Regions from separate parts of the Sorangium sp. So ce204 genome, predicted to be linked through region 1. Evidence: predicted binding sites of a transcription regulator. Region 1 holds the regulator's gene; the other holds the start of a gene.
What was found. Region 1 encodes HrcA, which represses chaperone genes, less so after heat shock. Its sites were predicted from a motif close to GNTAGCACTCNCCNNNGGNGAGTGCTANC; they were not measured.
Positions count from the first base shown of each region.

Region 2: groES (co-chaperone GroES) is a predicted target of HrcA. The motif match lies at 1,632-1,660, and genes of this name have one in related genera.

Region 1 is NZ_CP150317.1:14,024-17,516, forward strand. Features, by position in the region: gene WMF22_RS00045 (hypothetical protein) at 1-670, opposite strand, end outside; gene hrcA (heat-inducible transcriptional repressor HrcA) at 1,028-2,071, shown strand; gene WMF22_RS00055 (RluA family pseudouridine synthase) at 2,064-3,023, opposite strand; gene WMF22_RS00060 (response regulator transcription factor) at 3,323-3,493, shown strand, end outside.
Region 2 is NZ_CP150317.1:4,096,665-4,100,157, reverse strand. Features, by position in the region: gene groL (chaperonin GroEL) at 1-1,149, opposite strand, end outside; gene groES (co-chaperone GroES) at 1,218-1,514, opposite strand; tRNA gene WMF22_RS15330 (tRNA-Gln) at 2,133-2,206, shown strand; tRNA gene WMF22_RS15325 (tRNA-Glu) at 2,246-2,320, shown strand; gene WMF22_RS15320 (hypothetical protein) at 2,508-3,479, opposite strand.

The DNA.
Region 1 (3,493 bases):
TGGATCGCAGCTCTCGCGCCGCCGCGTCCGCTGGAGGGCCGCTGCCCGCCCCCTTGCCGGCCCGGCGGGGCCGCCCGGTCGGGCCGGCGCCCTCGCCGCAGACCGGCGCGCCGCGCCTGCCGACGAAGTCGCGCTCCACCTCGAGCCAGTCCTCCGCGAACCCGCCGCCGACGCGCTCCTTGATGAACCTGTAGGGGTCGATCGCGAGCCCGCCGGGGTGCCTCGTGGCGAGCCTGCCCTCGGGCCACATCCTGGCCGGAGGCCGCCAGGCCGAGAACATCAGCACCTCGTCGATGTCGTGCGCGCGGAGGATCCGGCTGAAGTCCGAGAGCGCGAGCGCGAGGCGGCAGTCGAAGACGTCGTGCGGGTTTCCCGCGCGTTGATGGGCCGGCAGCGCCGTCCGGTAGAGGACCCCGCCGACCCCCTGCATCAACCGCACCGGAGCGAGCACGCCCGGCGCGCGCTGCACCGGCTGGAACGCGATCTTCCGCTGCGTGAGCGCCGCACGGCATTGCTCCGCGCTCATGGCCGCGTAGCGCGCCGACGGGTGCTTCGCCCAGTCCTGGTGGTACCTGACCTTCGGCTTGCCCTGCGCGCTCGGCGCGGCGGCGAGGGGGCCGAGCGCGAGGGCGAGCGCGCAGGCAGCGGCGGCGTGGCGTGCAGGCGGCATCGTTGCGGTACATCCTCGTGCGAAGCAAGGCAGGCCGACCCTCTCGGGGGGCCAAGTGATCACGTGCACGTGTATCGAGGTGATCGAGATGATCGAGGTGGCCGAGTGGCCGGCCGCGCCGCCATCCGGCGGAGCGGGGCCCCCCGTGCGCGGGGTGGCTGCTGCCCGATCCTACCGCGACATTTGACCGGGCCGCGCGATCCCCTCAAAATGGGTCGCATGCGTGTCCGTGGGTCAAGCGCCCGCACGCGCAGCTTGACGTACGGGAGCGAAGGTCCGGCCCGCATGGCTTCCCGGTCCGGGCGGTCCCTGTCCAGGTAGCCACGGCGGCGCGCTTGTACGCTGCATGCAACTGACATGGGTGATCTTTCCAACCGAGCTCGAAAGATCCTTTTCGCCGCGGTCACCGAGTTCATTGCAACGGGCGACCCAGTTGGCAGCAGGACGCTCGCCCGGAAGTACGGGCTGGATCTCTCGGCTGCGTCGATCCGCAACGTGCTCGCCGACCTCGAGGAGGCCGGGTACCTCCACCAGCCGCACACCTCTGCCGGGCGGATCCCGACCGACCGCGCGCTCCGGCTGTTCATCGACGCGCTCGTCGAGCTCCGGTCGCTGTCGCCCGAGCAGCAGGCCGAGCTGAGCGCCAGGTTCACCGAGATCTACGCGGGGGCGAACGATCCGCTCCGCGAGACCGGGCGCTACCTCTCGGAGCTGTCCGGCGCCGCGGCGGTCGTCGCGGCGCCGCGGGCGGAGCTCCGCGCCCTCGCCCAGCTGCGCTTCATCCCGACCAAGCCCGGGCAGCTGCTCGCGGTGCTCGTCTTCACCGACGGCTCGGTCGCGAACCGCTTCATCTCGGCCGACGAGACGATCAACGAGGGCGAGCTCACCCGGATCCACAACCTGCTCACCGACGTCATCGAGGGGCGCACCCTGGGCGAGATCCGGGACCTGTTCGCCCGCCGCCTCGCGGACGAGCGCCTCCAGATCGACGCGCTGAGGCGCCGCGCCTTCGAGCTCGGCAGCAAGGCGACGGCCGACGTGACCCCGCGGAGCGAGGTCGTCATCGAGGGGCAGAACCGCCTGATCGATCTGCCCGAGTACGCCGACGTCGACCGGCTCAAGAAGCTGATGAAGGCGCTCGAGGAGCGCGAGGAGCTCGTCGATCTGCTCGACCGGACGCTCGCCGCCGGCGCGGGCGAGGTCACCGTGTTCGTCGGCAGCGAGGCGGGCGACCTTGGCGGAGGCCAGCTCAGCCTCGTCGCCGCGCCGTACATGGAGAACGGCCGCGTCGCCGGGACCGTGGGCGTGCTCGGCCCGACGCGGATGGACTACGCGAAGGTCATGCCGCTCGTCGACGCCACGGCCGCGGCGATGACCGAGGTCCGCGGCAAGGTCAAGTAGCGCCCTTCCGCTGCGGCGCGCGGAGCCGCTCGAGCACGTCGTCGAAGTCCGGGGGCGGCGGCGCCTGGAAGCGCATCGGCCGGTCGTCGGCCGGGTGGTCGAAGCCGAGCTCGGCCGCGTGGAGCATCAGCCGCGCGGCCGGGACCCTCGTGCCTCGGTAATTCCGCACGTAGACGGTCTCGCCGACGAGCGGGTGCCCGGCCTCCGCGAGGTGGATGCGGATCTGGTGCGTGCGTCCCGTCTCGAGCCGGCATGCGACGAGCGTCACGCCCCCGGCGCCGGCCCCCTCCGGCGGCCCTCGGAGCACCTCGATCGGCTCCACGTGCGTCACCGCGAGCTGCCCCTCGCGCCGCCCGTCTCGCGCCGAGCCGCGCAGCCCGTCGCCCCGATCCTCGACGAGGTAGCTGCGGTAGGTGCCGCGCGGGACGGCGCCGTGCGCGAGCGCCAGGTACTGCCGGTGCATCGCGCGGACGCGGAGCTGCTGCGCGAGGTGCTTCTTCGCGGCGAGCGTCCGCGCGAAGACCAGCAGCCCGCTCGTCCCCTTGTCGAGGCGCTGCACAACGCCGAGCGGCGCGCGCCCGCGCAGGCGGTCGCGCCTGGCCAGCACCTCGCGCACCAGCGCGTCGAGGGTCGCGGCCTGCTCCGCGGGGGCCTCGTCGCCGTACGGGATGGTGCTCACCCCGGCGGGCTTGTTCACCACGACGACGCTCGCGTCCGCGTAGACCACGAGCTCGCCCTCGAGCTTGCGCCGCCGCACCGTCTCGGGCCTCGGCGCGTGCAGGCGGACCTCGATCAGCTCCCCGCCGAGCACCCGCCGGCGGGCGCTCGTCGCCACCGCGCTCCCGACCAGCACCTTGCCGGTCTCGATCAACCGGCGCGCGTCGGACCACGAGACCTCGGCCAGCGCACGGACGGCCCCGTCCAGCGGGCGCCGATCCAGCTCGGCGGGCACCGTCCAGCGGCCATCCTGCGGAGGCCGCACCTGGGCGGCCGGGTGGACGCCGGTCGTTTCGGCGGATTTGTCTTCGTGGCTCGGCGGAGTGGCGGGTCGGAGCGGACGCATGTAGAGCTCACCGGGGCGCCTCGGCTCCGCCCACCAGCGTGGGACCGGGCTCTACCGGCGCGGAAAAACGCGCCTCCGCGGGGCCCGCGGGGGCGAATTACACCGCGAATGTTGACACATCGCGCGACGGGGGCCGAAGATATCCAGAGCCGTCATCGCTTTCTCGCCATCTGAGAGGAGACCCGTTCGTGGCCAGCACCCTTCTCGCCGTAGACGACAGCGTGACCATGCGCAAAGTGCTCGAAATCACCTTTGCGGGTCAGGATTTCCGCGTCGTGACGGCGAGCAGCGCCGACGCTGCGCTGCAGAAGCTCAAGAGCGATAAACCCGACCTGGTGATCGCCGACGTCACGCTCGAG
Region 2 (3,493 bases), 4.1 Mb from region 1:
CGCGCCGACCTTCACCACCGCGACGCCGCCGGCGAGCTTCGCGAGCCGCTCCTGGAGCTTCTCGCGATCGTAGTCGCTCGTCGTGTCCGCGATCTGCTTGCGGATCGCCTCGATGCGGCCCTTGATGGCGGTCTTGTCGCCCTGGCCGTCGACGATGACCGTGTTGTCCTTGTCGATCTCGACCCGCTTGGCCGTCCCGAGGTCGCGCAGCGTGGCGCTCTCGAGCTTCTGGCCGAGATCCTCCATGAACGGCGTCGCGCCCGTGAGGATGGCGATGTCCTTCAGCATGTCCTTGCGGCGATCGCCGAAGCCGGGCGCCTTCACGGCGGCGACCTTGATCGTGCCGCGCAGCTTGTTCACGACGAGCGTGGCGAGCGCCTCACCCTCGACGTCCTCGGAGAGGATGAGCAGCTCGCGCCCCTGCTTCACCACCTGCTCGAGCAGCGGCAGGAGGTCGGCCATGGCCGAGATCTTCTTCTCGTGCACGAGGATGAGCGGGTTCGTGAGCACCGCGGTCATCTTCTCGGGGTCGGTCACGAAGTAGGGCGAGAGGTAGCCGCGGTCGAACTGCATGCCGTCGACGGTCTCGAGCTCCGTCGTCATGCGCTTGTTCTCCTCGACCGTGATCACGCCCTCCTTGCCGACCTTCTCCATGGCGTCGGCGAGGATCTGGCCGATCTCCTTGTCGCCGTTGGCGCTGACCGTGGCGACCTGGGCGATCTGGTCCTTGTCCTTGGTCGGCTTGGCGGCCTTCTGCACGGCCTCGATGACCTTCGCGACCGCCGCGTCGATGCCGCGCTTCAGATCCATCGGGTTGTGGCCGGCCTCGACGAGCTTGAGGCCCTCGCCGAAGATCGCCTGCGCCAGCACCGTCGCCGTCGTCGTGCCGTCGCCGGCCTTGTCGCTGGTCTTCGAGGCGACCTCGCGCACCATCTGGGCGCCCATGTTCTCGAGCTTGCCGGCGAGCTCGACCTCCTTGGCGACCGTGACGCCGTCCTTCGTCACGACCGGGGAGCCCCAGCTCTTCTCGATGACGACGTTCCGCCCCTTCGGCCCGAGGGTCACCTTGACCGCATCGGCGAGCGTGTTCACGCCCTTCAGGATCGCGGCGCGGGCGCCGCGGCTAAAAACGATCTGCTTCGCAGCCATCTCTCAATCCCCTCGCGGCCGCGCGGCCGCGTGTACTAACGCTTGCGTTCGGTTGCCTCGGACCTGGTTCAGGAGGCGGACTCGGTCACGGCGAGCACGTCGTCCTCGCGGATGAGCACGTGCTCCTCGCCGTCGAGCTTCACCTCGGTGCCGCTGTACTTGCCGAACAGCACCTTGTCCCCGACCTTCACATCGAGCGGGCGAACCTTGCCGTCCTTCAGGACCTTGCCGTTGCCCACCGCGACGACGCGCCCCTCGATCGGCTTCTCCTTCGCGGCGTCGGGGATGATGATGCCCCCCTTGGTCTTCGTCTCGCTCTCGACGCGCTTGACGACAATCCGATCCTGCAGCGGCCTGATTTTCATGCTGGCTCCCTCGTCCTCGGCTTGTTGACTGACCATCGGCTCGCCGGAGGTCCCGTTCGCCCCCCGCTGGGGCGTTCCGCCCGCGCGACACGAGCTAAGTGCCCGAGATCGCAGTCTCTTGGCACTCTCCTAGGCCGGTGGCTAAACCGCGGCCGAAAGTAAATCAGTCACCCGGCGCGTCAAGGGCACGCAGCAGGGAGCGGCGACTTTTCCGGGGCTCAGGGGCCAAAAGTCCCGAACGGCAAAGCTGAGATGTCTGGAAAAACGACGGCGAGCGTCGCGACATCGTGGAGGCTCCTCAGGGATGAGCCCCCTCTGACAGCGCGGAGACAACCTGGACGGATCATGGAGAGAGCGCGAACGACAGCAGCGCGACGAGCGACGAGCGACGAGCGACGAGAACGGACGGCATGCAACGAGGGCGGAGCGGGTTGAGCGAGGAGTTGGGCAGGGCGAGGCGCCTCGCTCCCCCGCGGAGCGCTCGAAACACGCGAAAGTTGGGCGATTTTTGGCGGCGAGCATTTTTGTTCGGCGGGCCCGATTTTGATCGCTTGACAATCCAGGTAGCCCGAGTAGATTCCGCGGCCCGTGGCGCTGATGAACACGGCGCTGACCCCTTGGGGGATCGTCTAACGGCAGGACGCAAGATTCTGGCTCTTGCTATCAAGGTTCGAATCCTTGTCCCCCAGCCAGGCCGCTCAGCTCTGCTGTCGGTCTTTTCCACAGAACAAGGTCCCATCGTCTAGCGGTTAGGACATCGGCCTCTCACGCCGGTAACGCGGGTTCGATTCCCGCTGGGATCGCCACTTCACCCCAGTCGCCTCGTTTCCTGCTGCTTCCGTCCCATGTCGTGCGTCGAGCACGACGCGAAGCGCAGCGTCATCGACGAGCGCGAGCGCGCAGATTCCGCCGGCGCCTCGCGGGCGAGGCGTCGCCCTGTGTCCTGTGGCTCCTCGGCCAGGACGGCGGCGCTTTCTCCTCGCGCCCGTGCTGTCAGCCTGAGCCGCGGCGGCCGTCCGCCGGCCGCCGGGGCTTCTCGGGGGGCACCGCCGACGCGACGAGGAACCCTTCGGCGCGGTGCGGGGCGAGCCCGCAACGCGCGTTCATGCGCTTGGCGATCTCGTCGCCGGCCCTGACGAGCGCGTAGAACCACCGGATCCCGAAGCGATCGTGCCCTTCCCGGAGCGCCGCCGCCTGCAGGGGGGCCCCGAGCCCCCGCCCGCGGTGGTCCTCGCGCAGCGAGGTGCAGATCGGCATGGCCGTCCACGAGGGCGCCTCGCCCACGTCGGAGATCCAGAGCGGCGGGGCGCCCAGCAGCCCGAGCTGCGCGAGCGCCTCGCGCCCGCCGATCTCGGCAGGCTGCGGCCGCGTCATGACACACAGGGTGGCGCAGCCGATCAGCGCCCCCGCGCCGTCGCGCAGCGCGAGCGTCAAGGAGCGCCCCTCGCCGCCGCGCAGGGTCCACCCCGGGAGCGGCGCGTGGCCGCTCTCGGCCTGAAGCTCCTGGATCGCGCGGATCGACGCCTCGTCGTCGTCCGGCGACACCCTGGACAGGCGCAGGCCCGGGGGGAATGTGCGAAACCGGCTGAGCCCCTGCACGGCGGCGCGCACCTCGCCGGCCGGGGCGCCCATCACCGAGAGGTCCTCGTCCACGGAGAGCCCCGCCTGGCGCAGCGACGCGGAGAGCGCAGCGAGCTCCGGCCGGGGGGCGTGCAGGATCACGCGCTCGAAGCAGCGCACGAGCGCCTCGCGCCGCTCCGGCGGCGTCCGCTGGGCGTGCAGCAGGATCAGCGAGCGACCGTCGGTGGTGATGCCGTCCTGCTCGCCGATCCAGTCGCGGGCGGCGTACAGGATCCGCTGAGCACGGTAGTCCGCGGCTTCACCGAAACAACCCGGTCCGTCCGCAGGACCGGGGCCGCGCTGCTGCGGGGCGTCGTCGCGATCGAGGTCGAAGGCAAGCATCATGGCGGCATCCCTCC